DNA from 3 places in the Xenorhabdus sp. XBWT genome. Region 3 is predicted to be linked to each of the others. Evidence: predicted binding sites of a transcription regulator. Region 3 holds the regulator's gene; each other region holds the start of a gene.

Region 1 (7,259 bases), 1.7 Mb from region 3:
TCACGAGCTTCCCAGCGGGAACAAAATTGGTTATGGCAGCCGTTATATGACTCAGCAGACCATGCGCGTAGGTACAGTAGCATGTGGTTATGCAGACGGATATCCACGGCATGCCCCGACAGGTACTCCCGTTATGGTTGATGGCGTTCGTACTCAGTTATTGGGTGCTATATCAATGGATATGCTGACAGTGGATTTGACCCCATGTCCACAGGCAGACATAGGCAGCATTGTCGAGCTGTGGGGGGAAAACTTACCAGTGGATGAAGTTGCAGAATCCTCAGGAACCATAGGTTATGAACTCTTATGTGCATTAGCAAGGCGTGTCCCTGTTATCGTTGATTGACAGCCTTCTTATGAGTTTTTTCAGGCATTTCTCTTGATTGTTTTTAGGATAAGTGCCTGTCTTATCTACACCTAATGGGTATCAAGATGCAGCGCTTATGTCTTGGGAGGAGATATCCAGAAGCATAGACAACCAAAATTCAGGTTAGCCAGCATCAGCGATTTTTCGGCAGCGGATAACAACAGAAAGTCTGTCAGGGTTGCCATTCTTAGGTAGTAATGGGCTATTGATGCGTGCAGTTTCAATGCAAGCCATATTCTTATAACCTTCTTTACTCATGTCTTTCATGCTACTGGAAAGAGCAGCTCCGGGGTTCCAGCACACCACATCGCTATGATGATAATGATGAATTTCAATCGTTCTTTTCCACTGTGGATCTCTGAGCAGACTAAAATCTTCTGGCTCTGTATAAATCAGATCAGTTCGTCCTTTGAAAAATAAATCTTCATGAACATATTGCTCTTTATCTGCGACGGTATCAATAAAATGACCACCAAGCCCACTGACCCGGATTTGGCTGATATCGCTGATATTGAAGTAAGAGTGAAGGGCACAGGTTGCTTGATATTCACCATGAGACTCTAACTCTATTTCACAGGTTTCCCCTAATTTAAAGCGAGCAATCAGTGTGAATTCATGTGGCCATAATTGATGGGTATAGGCGCTATCCTGTAGTGTGAATGTTAAAATAACTCCATTATTATTTTCATTATGTGCTTTGAGTTCCCAGGGCAATAGCCGTGCAAACCCGTGACTGGGGGCAGCAGACGGTCCAAACCAGGGCCAGCAGATGGGAATACCGCCACGAATGGCGCTTCCGGCACTGAAAGCAGTTTTATCGCTTACCCATAATACCGGTTTTTCACCGCTAGGTTGCCATGTGATGAGGTGCGCACCCTGAATACTGATAGCGCCACGAGCTTTGGGATGGGAAACGACAATCAATGGAAAACCATCAATATTCCGTTGGCTGATATAAGGGGATATCTGCTCTACAACCGGTAATGAGAAAATTTTATCGTGCATCTGTCATGACCTTATGTAAATCTGAATTGGTAGTTGAACCAAGGTTCAAGAATAGCTCAATCTTTTGAAAATATAAATTTTGTAGAGATAAACATAAAAGCCATCTGTTCACAGATGGCTTTTGAACGTGGACCATCCCTTAAAATCTATTGGGTATAAAACTCAATTAATTAGAGATATGAGCGATCAGATCCAGAACTTTGTTAGAGTAACCTGTTTCGTTGTCATACCAAGAAACCAGTTTGACAAAGTTGTCGTTCAGGGCAATACCTGCTTTTGCATCAAATACAGAAGTCAGTTTTTCGCCGTTGAAATCAGTGGAAACAACATCATCTTCAGTGTAACCCAGGATACCTTTCAGCTCGCCTTCTGCCGCTTCTTTGATTACGTCACAGATTTGTGCGTAAGTTGCAGGTTTTTCGAGACGTACAGTCAGGTCAACAACAGAAACGTTAGGAGTAGGAACACGGAAAGACATACCAGTCAGTTTGCCGTTCAGTTCTGGAATAACTTTACCTACTGCTTTTGCTGCACCAGTAGAAGATGGGATGATGTTTTGTGCTGCACCACGACCACCACGCCAGTCTTTAGCGGAAGGACCGTCAACGGTTTTCTGAGTAGCAGTTGTTGCATGAACAGTAGTCATCAGACCTTCGATGATGCCGAATTTGTCATTGATAACTTTAGCCAGTGGAGCAAGGCAGTTAGTAGTACAGGATGCGTTGGAAACGATTTCCTGACCTGCATAGGCGTTATGGTTTACACCCATGACAAACATTGGTGTGTCGTCTTTGGATGGGCCGGTCAGAACCACTTTTTTCGCGCCCGCAGCAATGTGTTTACGTGCAGTTTCGTCGGTCAGGAAGATACCAGTTGCTTCAGCAACTACATCAACACCCACTTCGTTCCACTTCAGGTTAGCTGGATCTCTTTCAGATGTAACGCGGATGGTTTTGCCGTTAACAACCAGCTGACCGTCTTTAACTTCAACAGAACCGTTAAAGCGGCCGTGGGTTGAATCGTATTTCAGCATGTAAGCCATGTACTCTGCATCCAACAGATCGTTGATAGCAACGATTTCAATATCTGAACGCTCTTGTGCAGCACGGAAAACAATACGGCCAATACGACCAAAACCGTTAATACCTACTTTGATAGTCATAGTATTCCACCAGCTATTTTTTAGTGAATTAAAAGTTGTTTCTAAAGTTACCAAAATCTTGCCAGCCGTCAAGCGGAATCGTGTCAACAATTGAAAAAGATCAATCATAATCACTGCCTGAACGCTTGCTGTGCAGTCGTGACAAGCTTTACGCGCACTATTATCGGGGTATAGGGATATATTTAAAGTTACCATAGATTAGATATGTGAGAGTTATCACAATTAGTAAACTAAATTGCTGTGTTGAATGGGTTAGAATGCATTTTGACATCATGATGTTACTTTTTTGTTGTTTTTGATGATTTTTTTATTGAAAATATTGGTCTTCAAAGGTGGTCATTATGGCTAAAAGTCAAAATATTTCTCTTTCCATAGAAAAACTTAATGCAATGCAGCGCCATGTTACTCAGGAAGCAGGCACTGAGCCGCCATTTTCAGGAAAACTACTGCACAACAAAAAAAGTGGTACTTACCATTGCCTGTGTTGCCGTCAAGCCTTATTCGTTTCTGATACTAAATTTGATTCTGGTTGCGGGTGGCCGAGTTTTTACCAGTCGATTAATGATGAATCCATCACTTATCTTGATGATTATTCTCATAATATGCATCGAATAGAGGTGCGTTGCAGCTATTGTCAGGCTCATTTGGGGCATGTTTTTCCTGATGGGCCTAAACCAACGGGAGAACGCTTTTGCATTAATTCAGCATCATTGCGTTTTGTTGATGAAGAAACTGGTGATGAAACAGCAGGTTAATGTTATTACTGAAGAGAATTGGCTTATATGAAATGCTGACTTTAACAGTTAAGTGTAAATACTCATAAAGAAACGATTCAGCTTGACGTCAATTTATAGCTTATACCAATAGATTTTGAGTTGCAGCGCAGCGGTAAGAATGCAAATTCAACACAGCGGCAACTTGAAGGAAGGCAGGTATATATCAATTTGTAAAAGTATTAATCAATAACAATATTAATGTGTAATAGTGTCAGTTTGTAGTAGTGTGAATAGTACATGCATTACCGTTTCGTATTACAAATGTTTCAGCGCAAATATAGCCGTTAAGGAAATATCGATGAAGTTGGATGATTTACTCTCTGCTATGACGCCGGAAATTTATCAGCGATTAGTTCAGGCTGTTGAATTAGGAAAATGGCAGGATGGTGTACCACTTACGCCAGAACAGAAAGAACACAGTTTACAGGTAGTGATGCTTTGGCAAGCTAAACATAATCATGATCCTGAACATATGACGATTGGCACAAATGGTGAAATTACCATAAAAAGCAAACAAGAGTTAAAAGCAACGTTCCAATCTGAAATGGTTGCTAAATTAAAACCTCAGGCAGAAGATTGAATTAAACTGTAATGAAAGCCTCTCCCTGGCAGAAATGGGGATAGATAATGTCTAGAGCCTAATAGGATAGGCTCTTGGCTTGTTTATAAAAGCGTTATTACTTCACTTTGTGAGATTAATTTAGCGCCTTTTGCGGCCATATCTTCGAGTGCGTGCTTGCTGTCATCGGCATGAATATTGACACCACGGCAACCATCGACAATCACATAGGTTTCATAGCCCAGTATTAAAGCATCAAGCACAGTAAATTTGATACAGTAATCGGTGGCGATGCCCAATACAAATAGACGCTGTATATTCTGTTCCTTTAACCACCCATGTAAACGGGTTTTGCTTTTATGATCATTATCAAAGAAGGCACTGTAGCTGTCTATCTGAGGATTCTCACCTTTTCGGAAAACTTCTTGGATCGCGGATTGATTTAATGTGGGGTGGAATTCTGCGCCAAATTGCCCTTGTACACAATGAATAGGCCACCACACTTGAGGAATGCCATTGAGTTCGCCCAATTCACCGATTTTCTGCCCGGAATTTGCCGCGAAACTCATATGGCCGGCTGGATGCCAGTCCTGACTTGCGATGATAGCGATGTTTTCCTGATTAGTGTCTCTCTGACATAGCGCAATGATTTCATTTGCAACCTTAATGACAGTGTCACTCTCCTTGACTGCCAGTGCTCCTCCGGTACAGAAGTCATTTTGTAGATCGATAAGCAATAATGCTGTTTTCATCATATCTCTCGATTTACCTAATTTATTATTCATCGGAATAGCTCAATTCCCCACGCAGATTTTGTTGCATCAGGTGGCGTATTTTTTCAGGTGTATAGGGTTGACTCAATAAATAGTGCAGTTTAGTTAAGGCTGCTTCAAAAGTCATATCATAACCACTGATGATACCCGATGTCGCCAAAAAGTGACCAGTAGCATAACCTTCCATATTGACCCGACCAGAAATACATTGTGTCAGATTTACGACGATGATCCCTCGTTCGGTTGCTTCTTTCAATGTTTTCAGCAACGCAGAACACTGGGGCGCATTGCCAACACCATATGATCGTAAAATTAATGCTTTGACGGGCTGCATAAGGATATTTTCAACAACCTGATTGGATAATCCAGGATAAATGGTCACAACACCAATTGGTTGGGACGTGATTGGTTTTACAACAAATTCGCTGTGGTTGGTTGGTATGGGGGTTGTTTTGAAGGTGCGGATATTGATTCCTGCTTCCATCAGTGGTGAGTAATTAGGGGATGAGAAAGCATCAAAACCGTCCGCGTGAGCTTTGATCGTTCTGTTACCACGAAACAATTTATTGTTGAAAAAAAGACTGACTTCATTGATAGGATAATTGGCTGCAAGATAGAGCGCATTAAGTAGATTGGTCTGCCCATCAGAACGCAGAGCTTCCAGAGGAATTTGTGACCCTGTCACAATGACCGGTTTATTCAGATTTTCAAACATAAAAGAGAGTGCTGAAGCAGTGAAAGCCATGGTATCTGTGCCATGCAGGATAACAAAACCATCATAATCGTGATAATTCTGACAGATATCATCTGCGATGATACCCCAGTCATCAGGACTCATATCAGAAGAATCAATCAGGGTTTGATGCTCACGGATCGTAAATGTTGGCATTTCTGGGCGGTGAAATTCGGGCATTTTGGTGAGCTGTTGTTGCAAATGGCCAGAAACGGGAATGTACCCATTGGGGGAATGCTGCATCCCGATTGTGCCGCCAGTGTAAACAACATAGATGGATTTCTTCTGCATGATAATGCCTCGATAAACATATTTAACCGGATTGGATTATAGGGTGTGTGCAGAATAAAAAAAGCCTGATGGTGAGATCAGGCTTCATTTTTGGTAAAAACGTTGTCAGCTATTTTTAATGAATATCTGCGCAATTCAGGCAGAATATATAAATGTTTTGCGGATCATTCATATTCTTATAAAAAATAGCCTGCTTTTTCAAGCCTTGGGTCATTTTGGGAAGTGACACCGGAAGCGCGGATTGCAACATATTTGGCAGTAGAGCCTGCGTTGATGCAGTTAGTTCAAACATCATTTTTTCAGAGAACGATAATTCAGGCTGCATCCAGTCCAGTGAGACATTTTTTATGCCTGCTAATTCAGCGGCTTTTTTGACAGCATCATCAAAATCACCTAATTGATCGACTAAACCATGTTTTTTAGCATCAAGACCGCTCCAAACACGCCCTTGAGCAATACTATTGATTTCATCTACAGATTTATTGCGGGCTTTAGCAACCAGTTTAATAAACTTATTGTAGCCGTTCTCAGTAGACAGCTGTATTACGTCTGAGTAATCTGAATTCAATCCCTTGATTGAAGAAGAATCTGCCAGTGAAGAGGTTGAAATCCCGTCTGAGTTTACGCCAATATAATTCAGAGTTTTTTCAAAGGAATGGATAATACTAAAAACACCGATCGAACCCGTTAATGTGTTTGGATCAGCAATGATAGCGTTAGCAGGGGTCGAAATCCAGTAACCGCCAGATGCTGCCGCTCCGCCCATTGAAACAACAATAGGTTTTGTATTCTTACCATTATTTTCTTTATCGTCACGAATGGCGACAAGTTCGGCGCGGATAATTTCAGATGCGCTAATACTGCCGCCAGGGCTATTTACCCGTAATATAACCGCTTTTATGTCGGGGTTAAGGTGTGCTTCACGCAGCTGTTCTGTGATGGTATCGCTGCCCACAGTGCCAGATAGTTGTTTACCGTCTAAAATCGGGCCTTCCACAATGATGACGGCAATGTTGCCCTTGTTATTGCCTGGGTCTTGTATAGGGTTTTTGGCAATGTAGTCATTAATACTGATATAATTGAAATGTTTTTGTTCTTTATCCCAACCAAAGATATCCTTCATTTTCTTTTCAACTGCACCGCGCGGCTCAATATGGCTCACCAGTTTGTTTTGATATGCATACAGTGCAAAATCACCACCAGCTTTACGGAGTTTTTCAATAAAATTGGCGGTGCCAGGGAAAACTTGGTCGGCAGGAATATGTCTATTGACAGCAATGGTATTTAAGTAATTGTTCCAAGACTCGTAGACCCAAAGGCTGTCGGCTTCACGTGCTTCTTCTGACATATTATTCCGCAATACAGGTTCTACTGCTGATTTATAGGTGCCTACACGGAAAACATGTGTGGAAATTTTCAGCGAGTCTAACAATGACTTGTAGTATAAATGGTCGGTTGAAAAACCATGGATATCTACTATTCCTTGTGGGGACAAGTATATTTCATTCGCGAAGCTGGCTAAATAATATTGTGATTGTGAGTAACTATCATTGATTGCAAAAACAGGTTTACCTGTTGCTTTAAATTCGTTAA
Region 2 (7,259 bases), 1.2 Mb from region 3:
TTTGATGCAGGTAATTCGCAGCAGCGGCCAATGACCCACAATGATTCAATGCCTGTAACGTTTTTAAATGTTTTATTTCGATCATGAAAAACCTTCAAGTTAATGATGAATAATTTGCGCTTGTGGTTTATACACTACCTGTTGATTATAGAAGTGTAAACATCTAGACGGCTAAAATTTCACGGGTGACGACATGACGGTTTTGAATCATACATTAGGCTTTCCACGTATCGGCTTGAAAAGAGAGCTAAAAAAGGCGCAAGAGAATTATTGGGCAGGCAAAATTTCTCGACAAGAATTGCTGGAGACGGGTCGTGAATTACGTGCACGTCACTGGCAACAACAAAAAGAAGCGGGTGTTGATTTAGTCCCTGTTGGAGATTTTGCGTGGTATGACCAAGTATTGACCACAAGTCTATTATTGGGCAATGTTCCACCACGTCATCGAAATGAAGAAGATGATTCCATTGATCTGGATACTCTATTCCGCATAGCCCGTGGCAGGGCACCAACAGGTACACCAGCCGCCGCTTCAGAAATGACTAAATGGTTTAACACGAATTATCACTATATCGTTCCTGAATTTCAGGAAGGACAGGAGTTTAAACTCGGTTGGACTCAACTGCTGGATGAAGTCGATGAAGCATTGGCGTTGGGGCATAAAATAAAACCTGTTCTTTTGGGACCTGTAACCTATTTATGGCTGGGTAAAGTGAAAGGCAAAGTTTTCGATCGCCTCTCCTTATTAACGGATATTCTTCCTGTGTACCAACAAGTGTTGGCTGAATTGGCAAAACGCGGCGTTGAATGGGTACAGATTGATGAGCCTGCGCTGGTGTTAGAATTACCAGAAGAGTGGCTCGCTGCTTTCCCAACAGCTTATCAGGCGCTTGAGGGGCAGGTGAAATTACTGCTGACGACCTATTTCGATAGCATCGGTCATAATATTGAAACGATCAAATCACTGCCAGTACAAGGTTTGCATGTTGATTTAGTGGCAGGAAAAGATTCCCCTGAAAATCTGGATAAATTCTTGCCAGAAAATTGGTTGCTTTCATTGGGTGTGATTAACGGTCGTAATGTCTGGCGCGCAGATTTGAGTGAAAAATATCAGATTGTCGCACCATTGGTAGGTAAGAGAAATGTGTGGATTGGTACTTCTTGCTCATTACTGCATAGTCCGATTGATTTAAATGATGAAACAGGGCTTGATGAAGAAGTAAAAAGTTGGTTTGCTTTTGCATCACAGAAATGTGAGGAACTGTCTTTACTGTCACAGGCACTGAATGAGACAGAAGGTGGTAAACAGGTTGAACTGGATGCCTATAGCGCTCCCATTCGTGCCCGGAAAAATTCCACCAGAGTAAACAATCTGGCTGTTGCTGAGCGCCTTGCTGCAATCAAGCCGCAAGACAGTGAACGTAATCAGACATATTCAGAACGTGCTAAACTTCAGCGTCAACGTTATAACTTACCATTGTGGCCAACGACCACTATTGGCTCATTCCCACAAACAACGGAAATTCGCAGTCTGCGCCTCGATTTCAAAAAAGGCCGAGTGGATGGTCAGTATTATCGGACCAATATCAGTGAACATATCCAACAGGCGATTCAAGAGCAGGAAAGTCTGGGGCTGGATGTGCTGGTACATGGTGAAGCTGAGCGTAATGACATGGTGGAATATTTCGGTGAGCATTTTGATGGCTATGTCTTCACTCAAAATGGTTGGGTACAAAGCTACGGTTCCCGTTGTGTGAAACCACCTGTAATCATTGGTGATATCAGCCGCCCAGAAGCGATTACGGTAGATTGGGCAACGTATGCACAATCCTTGACAGATAAGCCAGTGAAAGGAATGTTAACGGGGCCAGTAACGATTCTCTGTTGGTCATTCCCAAGGGAAGATGTCAGCCGAGAAACCATTGCTAAACAGATCGCATTGGCCTTGCGTGATGAAGTTAATGATTTGCAGAAAGCAGGTATTGGTATCATTCAGATTGATGAACCTGCATTGCGTGAAGGGTTACCTCTACGCAGAGAAGAGTGGCAGGCTTATCTGGAGTGGGCAGTGGATGCTTTCAAACTGAGTGCCGCAATCGCGCAAGATGATACACAAATTCACACCCATATGTGTTATTGCGAGTTCAATGACATCATGCCTTCCATAGCAGCGCTGGATGCAGATGTAATTACCATTGAAACCTCTCGCTCGGATATGGAGTTATTGGATTCATTTGAGAACTTCTCATATCCGAATGAAATTGGACCTGGTGTGTATGACATTCACTCACCAAACGTACCAAGTGTTGAATGGATTGAAGCGCTACTGCGTAAAGCGGCTGACCGTATCCCGGTTGAACGTTTGTGGGTAAACCCAGACTGTGGACTGAAAACCCGGGGTTGGTTAGAAACTCGACAATCATTGTCGAACATGGTAGAAGCAGCAAAACGCCTGCGTTCTACACTGAATAACTAACTTAAAAACGATCCATTAAACTGCCCGCCACAGAGTATGAAATGTGGCGGGCGCAAAGGATTACTGACCCAATAGTTTATTTTTTGAACTAATCCACGAATGGATCGTACAATCCAGTCTTTGCTGAGAAAATTTTTCAATTAGTCCACTTATTCCTCCCTTACCTTCAACCCAGTCCATTATATGCTGGAGTTGCTGGTTTTTCCCGCCACTCAGCATATTGGTGATTTGATCAAAAAATCCCATCATAGCTCCCCTTTTGTTGAGACTTATCGGTTTAACCAGATAAAACACTTAATTATGTGCATTTACAGGAATAATGCAGTGGGAATACTATGAAATAAAGATGAATTTCAGATTTAACTATTGCAGTTGCACAGTATTTTAGAAACGCCTAGTTTTAGATATTGGGGGCATTCGGAAATAAAGTAATTTTATTTATGTTAATCACAATAATATGTGAAATGTTTTTTCTATCATCTATTTAAAATCAACTTATTGAATGTTTTTATTCTTTAGGGAGATAAGCCTTGAATGTGATATCTATCGTTTTTTTGTGAAATTATATATGTGAAGATCAAAAAGGTAACAAATTGTCACACAACACCAGGGAACCTCATGAATAATTCAATACAAAAAATAGGGGTTATAGGGCTGGGTGCGATGGGAATGGGAATCGCACAGTCCTTAATTAGGGAAGGTATTCCAACTTATGGTTTTGACCTGAATGTCAAGCTTATGAGCAACTTAAACAGATGGGAGCAATAAATGTCGCAAAGAATGCTGTTCTATGGAGGAAGGAGCTAGATGTACTTTTATTGGTTGTGGTCAATGGTGCGCAAATCGAGCAAATACTATTTGGTGGAGAAAAACCATTAGTTAATCAACTGAAGGCAGGTACAGTAGTTGTTTTACATAGTACTGTCTTTGCTGAACAGGCTCAAGGTTTTGCCAATCGTTCGAATAAATACCATATCAAAGTACTTGATGCTCCGATTTCTGGAGGAGCATTGAAAGCTGCACAGGGGCAATTAACAATTATGGTCTCTGGTTCTTTTGAATTATTTCAACGGCTCGATTATTTTGTCCTCTGTCAATTTGGTTTTAATTGATTGTAGTCTCATACCTTGATTACCTCTTTTATTTCCTGTTATTTGAGAATAACTTTCTGTGAAAACCTCGGTAAACGTTCCATGATGAAAAATCGTTTCCAATATAGATTTGAACGGAAATTTTTTGGAGAAAAGTAGTGTTTTCAGAAATCAGACTGAAAAAATTGTTAATGAATAAGAACAATAAAAAATAATTCTCAGGGATTAATAAAAGAGATTTTAGATGAGAATTATCATTACTGGTGGTTTAAATCTTCTAGGCCAGCAGTTATCCTTTCAGCGATGTCATTCGTGCATTTATCGCCAATAATACAGATTGAAATGGGGTTTTATGATGGAGTTTTACATTCCAATTATTGGATTGGGAGTGGCGGTATTTACGCTGATTTTTTTGGTCTTGCGCACTCGTATTCATGTACTGCTTGCCATGTTGATTGCTGCGATAATTGCTGGGACTTCTGGCGGCTTAACTATGAGCAATGCTGTAGAAGTGATCGCCAAAGGATTTGGTTCAACATTAGGTAGTATCGGCATTGTAATTGGATTAGGGAGCATGATGGGCCGGATATTGGAAGTGTCCGGCGCAACTGAACGGATCGCTTATAGCTTGATAAAATGGTTGGGTAAACGGCGTGAAGAATGGGCACTGGCGATCACCGGTTATATTGTCAGTATCCCTATATTTGTTAATTCGGCTTTTGTGATCCTCTATCCGCTGGTGAAAGCATTAGCAAAGAAAGGTAAACGCAATGTATTGACGCTGGGGGTATCACTGGCGGGAGGGCTGGTAGTGACTCACCACATTGTTCCCCCGACCCCGGGACCGCTTGGTGTGGCAGGGATATTCGGAGTGAGTATAGGCTCAATGATGTTGGCAGGTATGATACTGGCCGTTCCATGTGTTATAGGTATTACCTGCTATGCAAAGTGGTTGGAGACTAAATATCCTGAATACCAGCTTGATGATGCAGAAGAAAATGCAGAAAATTTGCAACAAGTTCATCAACGTTATATGGAAGAAAAATCTAACAAATCACTACCGAGCTTATTTTTGTCTCTTTTGCCTATTGTTGTGCCTATTGTTCTTATTTTGGCCGGTGTAATTAATGGCTTGCTATTGAAAACCGATGTCTTTGCCGGGAAAGAAAACGATTTCTATTTTCAGATTTTTGGGTTCCTTGGTTCACCAATTATCGCGCTGGCAATCAGTGTCTTATTGGCTATTTATACGCTCATTCCAAAAGCCAGCAAACACGAAGTGATTGAACATTTAGAGGAAGGATTAAAGACTGTAGGTATTATTTTGTTGGTGTCAGGGGCTGGAGGCTCATTGGGGGCTGTGTTAAATGAAAGTTCGACGGGGACGATATTGGCGCAATATATTGCCGGCCTGCCAATAACACCAGTCTTGATTCCATTTATCATTGCGACACTAATCCGCATAATCCAAGGTTCTGGCACGGTAGCAATGATTACCGCAGCTTCTATTTCAGCACCGGTTATCAAGCAGATACCGGACATTAATATGTTGGTAGCGGCTCAGGCTGCGGTGATGGGAACACTGTTTTTCAGCTACTTCAATGATTGTTTTTTCTGGGTGGTTAACCGGATGATGGGCATTAAAAATGTGAGGCAACAGATTATCGTCTGGTCAATTCCTACCACAATTGCGTGGGGGATTGGGCTGTGTGGTGTATTGCTTCTCAATCTTGTGATGTAATCCATGCAATAGCGCTCTGTAAAGGGCGTTTTTTCTGTTTTCTGACTTTGTGATTGTTCTTCGAACATTGTTTTCATTGCCGCATTATACTCACCACATTATTTTCTTTTTTATTTGTGACTTTTATCACAAATATATGTATGTGTTTCTTGTCTGTATCAATTAAAAGTGATTTTAATCACTAAAAAATGTCAGAGTATTGACTAAATTTAGGTATCCATATTTTGAATCATGTCCGTTGAGGAGTCCGATATGTCTGATGTATTTCACTTAGGTATCACTAAAAGCGATCTGCAAGGTGCGACTCTGGCAATTGTGCCAGGCGATCCTAACCGTGTTGAAAAAATAGCACGATTGATGGGTAACCCAGTACATCTGGCCTCTCATCGTGAATTTACAACATGGCGTGCAGAAATAGACGGAAAAGCCGTTATTGTCTGCTCTACGGGTATCGGCGGCCCTTCAACGTCGATTGCGGTGGAAGAACTTGCCCAGTTGGGCGTACGTACTTTCTTGCGTATCGGTACGACTGGTGCAATCCAGTCACACATCAATGTAGGGGATGTATTGGTGACAACTGCCGCAGTCCGTTTAGATGGTGCCAGCTTGCACTTTGCTCCAATGGAATTCCCAGCCGTGGCTGATTTTGAGTGTACAAATGCTCTGTATGAAGCAGCAAAATCATCCGGTACTACAACTCATGTTGGTGTGACGGCTTCTTCTGATACCTTCTACCCAGGGCAGGAGCGTTACGATACTTATTCAGGCCGTATTGTCCGTCGCTTCCAGGGTTCCATGAAAGAGTGGCAGGAAATGGGTGTAATGAACTTTGAGATGGAATCAGCAACATTGCTGACAATGTGTGCAAGCCAAGGGCTGCGTGCTGGTATGGTAGCAGGTGTTATTGTTAATCGTACTCAACAAGAAATACCGGATGCTGAATTATTGAAGAAAACAGAAAGCAATGCCTTGGGGATTGTTGTCGAAGCTGCTCGCCGCTTGCTGTAATACTTTTATCAAGTGATTCTGTTAAGGGCCGGAATATTCCGGCCCTGCCGTTTGTGCGATCTTCTCTTTCTTTCATTCTAAAATCTGATAATGTCATAACGTTTTGCATTAATGATTATTTGCGTAATGGCTGTTGTGCGCCAATAACTATTAATCTAATCCAGTAATATCAATAACCATCTGTTTTTAAATCATTATTTATTACATTGACAAGAGTAATTATGACCACAACATTTCTACTCCATCCTTCACTTCTTCCGTTGAATGGCGGCATTAACTTTCGTGATTTAGGCAACAAGACTCTGAATAATGGCGCTAAGATCAAGTCAGGGCTATTATTTCGTTCCGGTTCATTGGACAGACTGACAGAAAACGATCAGGCTATTTTAGTGGATCAAAACCTTTTTCAGATCATTGATTATCGTGATAGCAGTGAGATTATGGATAAACCTGATCAGGTATGGCATGGCGCACATTACCATCACGCTCCGGCTAATCCGCTTTCTAAAGAAGTAGATGCTAATCTGGATAAACTGGATAAGGAGATACTGGAACAATTCGATGCGAAAGTATTTATGTCACGTCTGTATGAATTACTACCGCTCAACAACCCAGCTTATAAAACACTAGCCACATTATTGCTGCAACCAGAAAAAGGCGGGATTGTACAACACTGTGCGGTCGGTAAGGATAGAACGGGGGTTGGCTCTGCGTTGGTCTTATTGGCATTGGGTGCCGATTTGGATACGGTGATGGAGGATTATTTGCTGACTAATGTCACGCTGGCTCCATACCGAGACTATTTATTGAATGAACACGCAAAAAGCATGAGTGAAAATACAGTTGAAAAATTTGCTTATGTTTATTCGGTCAGAGAAGAGTTTTTGCTGAAAGCCCTGAATAGTATTAATCAACATTATGGCAGTGTGGATATTTGGCTGGA
Region 3 (7,259 bases):
AGCAATATGGTGACAGAAAGTCGCAATCCCGCCAGTTCCGACATTGATCAACTATCAACACTCGATATGCTGCGAGTTATCAATGATGAAGATAAAAAAGTAGCTATCGCCGTTGAAAAAACACTCCCGCAAATTGCCAAAGTAGTTGATAAGGTCGCAGAGGCGTTTCGTCAGGGAGGGCGTTTAATTTACAGTGGAGCCGGAACTTCTGGACGTTTGGGTATTTTAGATGCCAGTGAATGTCCGCCAACTTATGGTACAAAGCCAGAACAGGTGATCGGTTTAATTGCGGGTGGGCATCAGGCAATTCTGAAAGCGGTCGAAAATGCGGAAGATAACCGGAAGTTAGGCACAGGCGATCTTAAGGAACTACATTTTAATCAGCGGGATATCCTCGTGGGGATCGCAGCCAGTGGCAGGACACCCTATGTATTAGGTGCAATGGAATATGCTAAATCCGTTGGCGCTACCGTAGCCTGTATCAGTTGTAATCCTGTTAGCCCGATGACGCAATTGGCTGACATTGCTATCACGCCCGTAGTAGGGCCGGAAGTTGTGACAGGTTCTTCTCGCATGAAAGCCGGAACAGCACAAAAACTGGTGCTGAATATGATCACGACAGGTGCCATGATCCGCATTGGCAAGATATATGGCAATTTGATGGTAGATGTGGAAGCCACAAATGCCAAGTTAATCGAACGTCAGAAAAATATTGTTATGGCTGCCACCGAGTGCAGCAGGGAAACCGCCGAAAAAACCCTGAATGCCTGTGGTGGTCACTGTAAAACTGCAATTGTGATGATTTTATCGGATATAAGTGCCGAAAAAGCCAAAAAATTATTGAAAAAGCATCAAGGGCTTATCCGGCCAAGCATCTCAAAAGACCGATAATCATTACCTCTTGGAAGGGGGCATAAATGGCTAAAATTAGTCGGGAAATGCTGTTCGAAATACTCAACGCCATTGGCGGGACAGGTAATATTACACACAGTAGTAATTGTATGACCCGATTGCGGCTGACTTTACGCAATGATTCACTTGCCGATAAAATCAGATTGCAGAAAATCGCGGGCGTCTTAGGCGTCATAAAAAGTGATGACCAACTTCAGATTGTCCTTGGCCCCGGTAAAGCTCAAACAGCCGCAGATATCATGAATACACTGCTCAGTGAATCATATAACTCCAATGAACCAAAACTTCATGTCACTGAGCACTATTCTGAAAACCTAAAAGATATCGCCACCTCAAACAAAAAATATCTCAAAGAAAAACAAACCAGCCCAATCCATAAATTTCTGGCTAAATTTGCCACCATCTTCACGCCTTTAATCCCCGGATTTATTGCTGTTGGTCTGTTATTGGGGTTTGCTACCCTGCTGGAGCAGATTTTTGTCAAAGACGCTGTGCATCCCGACGCGACTTTGGTCGAGATGATCGGTTATATGAAAATCTTTAGCAAAGGCATGTTCAGCTTTCTGAGCATCCTGATTGGCTACAATGCGCAAAAAGCTTTTGGCGGATCAGGGGTTAATGGTGCAATTATCGCATCTTTATTCGTATTGGGTTATAACGCCGAAGCCAACAGCGGGTTCTATTCCGGCATAAATAATTTCTTTGGATTCGCCATCGATCCTCGAGGTAACATCATCGGTGTACTGATTGCCTGTATTCTCGGGGCATGGGTAGAAAAGCAAATCCGCAAAGTCATGCCATCTGACCTCGATATGATCCTGACTTCTGCTATTACTCTGCTTATCATGGGTGCTGTTGCTTTTATCATCATTATGCCCATCGGGAGTTATTTATTTACCACGATGTCATGGCTGTTCATGAACTTGAATGGCAACCCATTCGGCACAGCAATTCTGGCAGGTTTGTTCTTAATCGCTGTAATGTTTGGTGTGCATCAAGGCTTCGTCCCCGTCTATTTTGCCTTGATGGATGCACAGGGTTTCAACTCCCTGTTTCCTGTTCTCGCAATGGGCGGAGCAGGTCAGGTGGGTGCTGCGCTGGCGTTATATCTGAAAGCTCAAAAGGGTTCCTTGTTGCGCACTCAAATCAAAGGTGCCATCATTCCGGGGTTTCTGGGAATTGGGGAACCCTTGATTTATGGCGTAACACTGCCTCGCGTAAAACCCTTTGTCACCGCCTGTCTCGGTGGTGCAGTTGGCGGCTTTTTTATCGGTCTGATTGCCTGGTGGGGATTACCAGTCGGATTAAATAGTGTTTTCGGCCCTTCCGGTTTGGTCGCGCTGCCCCTGATGACCTCCAACAATGGTATCTTCACGGGCATGGCAGTATATGGTGCCGGATTGCTCGTCGCTTACCTATCAGGCTTTATACTGACATTATTCTTTGGCAGTAAAAATATTGACATGAATTGACTCCAGTCCCTAATTTTAGCTAACCCAGATTAAAGGGACGCAAGCGGCGGTCAGCAGCCCCATCGCAATATTAAATATGAACCACGCATGGCGATTTCTTAATAAACAGCCAATCAATGAGCCGAGCATAAGCCAGATTGCACCAGCTATTGCACTGGAGATTAACATTACTGCGCTGATAGCCAATATCGAATTGTTATATAGTGATCCGGGCAGACTGTAACTGCTGACTGCCCCCAATCCCATCAACCATGTTTTGGGGTTCAGGAATTGCAGTAACCAGCCTTGATGAATCTTGATGGGTGTCCCTGTCACCTGCGCTGTACGTAGTTGCTTATAGTGTGAAGTCGCCGTTTTCCAAGCCAACCACAACAAATACAGGCTACCGAGTATTTTCAGACCAGTATGCATCGCAGGGTAGATCAGCAGCAATGCAGCAACACCAAAGGCAGACAGCAATAAAATTGTCTGCATTCCCAATACAATACCCAAACAAAGTGGTACAGAGCGACGGATACCAAAAGTAGCGCCCGCTGATGTTAGCAGCAAGTTGTTTGGGCCCGGAGTGACAGCAGAAATAAACATAAATGTACTAAGCGAGAATAACAAACTTACAGTCATGGGTAGATTCCCCTCACCCAAATGGTCAACATTTCCTTTCAAGAAAAATAGCAGTATGTTATTCCACACACAAGATAACTAATCATGAAATCAATTCATTATGAGTGAGAATTTTTGTCCCCATAAACCACACTGGCTGGCGCCTTATTTAAGGCTATCTCATTTAAAACAATTATCCGAAAAACACTTAATTTCAGAACAATCAAAACATCATCAGGAGCAATTACAATGATGATACCGTGGCAACAACTTGAAACCGATACTCTACTCAACTTAATTGAAAGTTTTGTCTTACGTGAAGGCACAGATTACGGTGATCAAGAAAAAACACTTGAACAAAAAGTACAGGATGTCAAACGTCAGCTTGAACGAGGTGAGGTTCTGCTGGTATGGTCTGAATTACATGAAACTGTCAATATCATGCCTAAAGAGATGTTCCGCCCATAAGGTTTGGCCCATTTTATTCATCATAAGAGACTGATTAAAAAGATAATCCCAATTTTTATTGATAAGGAGTCTGTTCATGTCTGCCAAGTATCCTGTTATTGCAATCACTGGCTCCAGTGGAGCAGGAACGACAACTACCAGTGTAGCTTTTCGTAAGATTTTCCAACAACTTGATGTAACTGCTGCACTCATTGAAGGAGATAGTTTTCATCGTTATACTCGCCCAGAAATGGATGCTGAGATCCGAAAAGCGAAAGAGCAGGGCAGGCATATCAGTTACTTTGGGCCAGAAGCCAATGATTTCAGCATGCTGGAAAAGACGTTTTATGATTACGGGGAAACAGGCAGTGGTCGCTGCCGCAAATACCTCCATACCTATGATGAAGCTGTTCCTTATAACCAAGTACCAGGCACTTTCACACCATGGGAACCATTGCCGTCAAACACCGACATTCTGTTTTACGAAGGGCTGCACGGCGGTGTTGTCACGCCACAACATAATGTTGCCAGCTATGTTGACTTTCTGATTGGTGTTGTACCTATAGTCAATCTGGAATGGATACAAAAACTGATCCGTGATACCAGCGAGCGTGGACACTCTCAAGAAGCTGTCATGGATTCTGTTGTTCGCTCAATGGACGATTATATTCGCTATATCACTCCTCAATTTTCACGCACACACATCAACTTCCAGCGCGTTCCCACTGTTGATACCTCTAATCCTTTTTCTGCCAAGGCCATTCCTTCGTTAGACGAAAGTTTTATCGTGATTCGTTTTCGAGGTCTAACCCAAATTGATTTTCCCTATTTACTGGCAATGCTTCAGGGTTCATTTATTTCCAGTATAAATACTATCGTCGTGCCGGGTGGAAAAATGGGGTTGGCTATGGAGTTAATTATGGCACCGCTCGTCAAACAATTACTGGAAGGTAAAAAGATCTCATGATCTAGGCTTCATTTTATTTTTAATAAAACAGGTAACAAAAAATAATGCCGCCTGTTTTATTAAAATAAATAAGTGATTTATGTGGCTATAAATCAGCCTGATAAAAATCATAACCATGAAGAAGCTAATACATGCAAAAACAACGTGAAATACTTCACTAAAAGGACAGTATTCAGCATTATCTTTCGTTATTATAAATATAAAATCAATAAGACCACGTCTCTAGACCAATTTCTGGTAATCTGATAACCAGTTTAATATGCTGAAGCGATACAAGAGAAGACAGAAACGTTTTCCTGTGTTACAAACAAGTCTACATGCGAGACTGGCAAGGTATATGGGTTAAGATCAATACACTTGTATATTGAAATTTTTATAATCCATATAAAATTCTCGTTTGTCAGTTTTTCAGCAAGTTAATATGTTAATCTATTGACTTTATAAAACTAGCCTTAAGAGAAACGGCCTGTTTCTCACTTCATAAAGGCAGAAATAACAACAGAGGATAAAGCGAATGGTTCTCGGCAAGCCACAAACAGACCCTACTCTTGAATGGTTTTTGTCACACTGCCATATTCACAAATATCCATCCAAGAGCACGCTTATTCATCAAGGCGAGAAAGCAGAAACGCTTTACTACATTGTTAAAGGTTCAGTTGCTGTTCTAATAAAAGATGAAGAAGGTAAAGAGATGATTCTCTCTTATTTAAATCAGGGAGACTTCATTGGTGAACTTGGATTGTTTGAAGAGGGGCAAGAACGTACAGCATGGGTGCGCGCTAAAAGCGCCTGTGAAGTGGCTGAAATTTCTTACAAGAAATTCCGTCAGTTAATTCAGGTTAATCCTGACATTCTAATGCGTTTATCTGCTCAGATGGCAAGTCGCCTGCAAACAACTTCCGAAAAAGTGGGTAACTTAGCCTTTCTGGACGTTACAGGCCGTATCGCCCAAACATTACTCAATCTGGCTAAGCAGCCTGATGCGATGACTCACCCTGATGGTATGCAGATTAAAATCACACGTCAGGAGATTGGACAAATTGTAGGTTGTTCACGTGAAACAGTTGGCCGCATTCTGAAAATGCTGGAAGATCAAAACCTGATCTCTGCACATGGTAAAACTATTGTCGTTTATGGGACCCGTTAGTTCCTGAAAAACCGGGCCAGTGTAATCTACGAGATTCCCACTGGCTTCTTTGTTCTGTTATTGCTTTATCTGGCTGCCAGCTTATTTATCTAACCACCGCGCTATCGCTATATCCAGCCGTGCCATGCCTTTTCTGCTATATCATCCTCAGGAATCACCAATGACGGCGTAAAACGCAGAATACCGTCTCCTGCACTCAATAACATCAACCCCTGTTCAACCGCTTTCTGCAATATATTTCTGGATTTACTCTGATACTCTTTTTTCAATACAGCGCCGATAAGCAGCCCTTTTCCACGAATTTTCTGAAAAATGCCATATTTTTGGTTCAGATTCTCCAATGCGCAAATGATCATATCATGACGTTCTTCCACTCCGGCCAATACTTCTGGCGTATTGATAATATCCAGAGCGGCACAACCAACAGAACAAGCCAGAGGATTTCCTACCATTTCCCTCACCTTGTTTTTATGTTTGCCACATCTAAGTGAAATAATAGTCATTAAATATGAATAAAAAACCACATTATAGCAAATAAAAAAACAGTGGAGTGAGGGGTTTGGTGTTACCAGATTAATATTTAAGAAAATTATTCAACAACTCATGTCCTTGCTCACTAAGAATACTTTCTGGGTGAAATTGCACCCCTTCCAGTGGCAAAGTACGGTGGCGTATCCCCATGATTTCATCCACATCACCATTGCGTTGGCTCCATGCCGTTACTTCAAATGATGCCGGAAGGGTTTCCGCAGCAATAACCAAAGAGTGATAACGAGTGACGGTCAATGGATGATCCAATCCCTTGAATACCCCCTGCTGACAATGATGAAGCAAACTGGTTTTTCCATGCATCACTTCACGGGCTTTGACTATGCTCGCACCAAAAGCTTGCCCTATCGCCTGATGCCCCAAACACACACCGAGAATAGGTAACTTTCCGGCAAAATGCGAAATCGCTTCCAGCGAGATCCCTGCTTCATTTGGCGTACAAGGCCCAGGTGAAATCACTAAATGCGTGGGTGCCAGCTTTTCGATATCTTCAAGCTGCAACTCATCATTGCGTTTAACTAAAACCTCTGTCCCTAACTCACAAAAATACTGATATAAATTGAATGTAAAAGAGTCGTAATTATCTATTATTAATAACATAGGAGTATATCCTACTGATTTTATAGTTTTATAAGTTACCCTACCCACATTAGGGTATTATGCATTATGTATCACGGTAAAATAAAATCAGGTAAACACTATTAACGGCAACGAAGTACTCATCATACCACAGAAGCACTGTTAGAATAGTAGCGACAGAGAAGGGAAACTCAGAGAAGAAAGTGCAACCCAAACAATTAAGGGCGATTATCCGAGTATCTACTTATGGCTTATAACCAATGGATTTCAAGAGACAGCGCGACAGCAAAGGAACCGACAAGTTCGTCGGGAACGAATTTGTCCAGCCAAAGACTGTCCCTTGGTGAGAGGCAGGAACCTCTCATTAATCCCCAGAAACATAGACGGCTATGTGACTGGGGTGAGTGAGAGCAGCCTACAAAACAGCAACTTGAAAGATGAAGGCTTATATCAGATTAAGGCTCGATCTTGGCTGACAAGATCACGATAGGCTTTGCTGGTACATTTTGATAAGGACCAACATTTTCTGTCTTGACCTGAGAAATTTTATCAACCACATCCATGCCTTTTACCACTTTGCCAAAGA

The links. The regulator CRP, encoded in region 3, controls carbon source genes, mostly activating them, when cyclic AMP is high. The targets are predictions, from matches to a motif close to ATGTGANNNNNNTCACAT.
Region 1: msrB (peptide-methionine (R)-S-oxide reductase MsrB) is a predicted target of CRP. The motif match lies at 2,739-2,756, and genes of this name have one in related genera.
Region 2: udp (uridine phosphorylase) is a predicted target of CRP. The motif match lies at 5,423-5,440, and genes of this name have one in related genera.

Annotation. Positions count from the first base shown of each region.
Region 1 covers NZ_CM180990.1:2,071,092-2,078,350, forward strand. The annotation lists gene dadX (catabolic alanine racemase DadX) at 1-346, shown strand, start outside; gene AC5JQI_RS09320 (D-hexose-6-phosphate mutarotase) at 491-1,372, opposite strand; gene gapA (glyceraldehyde-3-phosphate dehydrogenase) at 1,539-2,534, opposite strand; gene msrB (peptide-methionine (R)-S-oxide reductase MsrB) at 2,876-3,289, shown strand; gene AC5JQI_RS09335 (YeaC family protein) at 3,609-3,890, shown strand; gene pncA (bifunctional nicotinamidase/pyrazinamidase) at 3,974-4,621, opposite strand; gene ansA (asparaginase) at 4,647-5,666, opposite strand; gene sppA (signal peptide peptidase SppA) at 5,782-7,259, opposite strand, start outside.
Region 2 covers NZ_CM180990.1:3,464,087-3,471,345, reverse strand. The annotation lists gene metR (HTH-type transcriptional regulator MetR) at 1-85, opposite strand, end outside; gene metE (5-methyltetrahydropteroyltriglutamate--homocysteine S-methyltransferase) at 194-2,476, shown strand; gene AC5JQI_RS15140 (hypothetical protein) at 2,537-2,725, opposite strand; partial or broken gene AC5JQI_RS15135 (NAD(P)-binding domain-containing protein) at 3,095-3,588, shown strand; gene AC5JQI_RS15130 (GntP family permease) at 3,923-5,308, shown strand; gene udp (uridine phosphorylase) at 5,561-6,316, shown strand; gene AC5JQI_RS15120 (tyrosine-protein phosphatase) at 6,538-7,259, shown strand, end outside.
Region 3 covers NZ_CM180990.1:353,620-360,878, reverse strand. The annotation lists gene murQ (N-acetylmuramic acid 6-phosphate etherase) at 1-891, shown strand, start outside; gene murP (PTS N-acetylmuramic acid transporter subunit IIBC) at 918-2,384, shown strand; gene AC5JQI_RS01570 (LysE family translocator) at 2,400-3,005, opposite strand; gene AC5JQI_RS01565 (YheU family protein) at 3,234-3,452, shown strand; gene AC5JQI_RS01560 (phosphoribulokinase) at 3,529-4,398, shown strand; gene crp (cAMP-activated global transcriptional regulator CRP) at 4,913-5,545, shown strand; gene AC5JQI_RS01550 (aminotransferase class III-fold pyridoxal phosphate-dependent enzyme) at 5,653-5,997, opposite strand; gene AC5JQI_RS01545 (aminodeoxychorismate synthase component II) at 6,119-6,694, opposite strand; gene ppiA (peptidylprolyl isomerase A) at 7,129-7,259, opposite strand, start outside.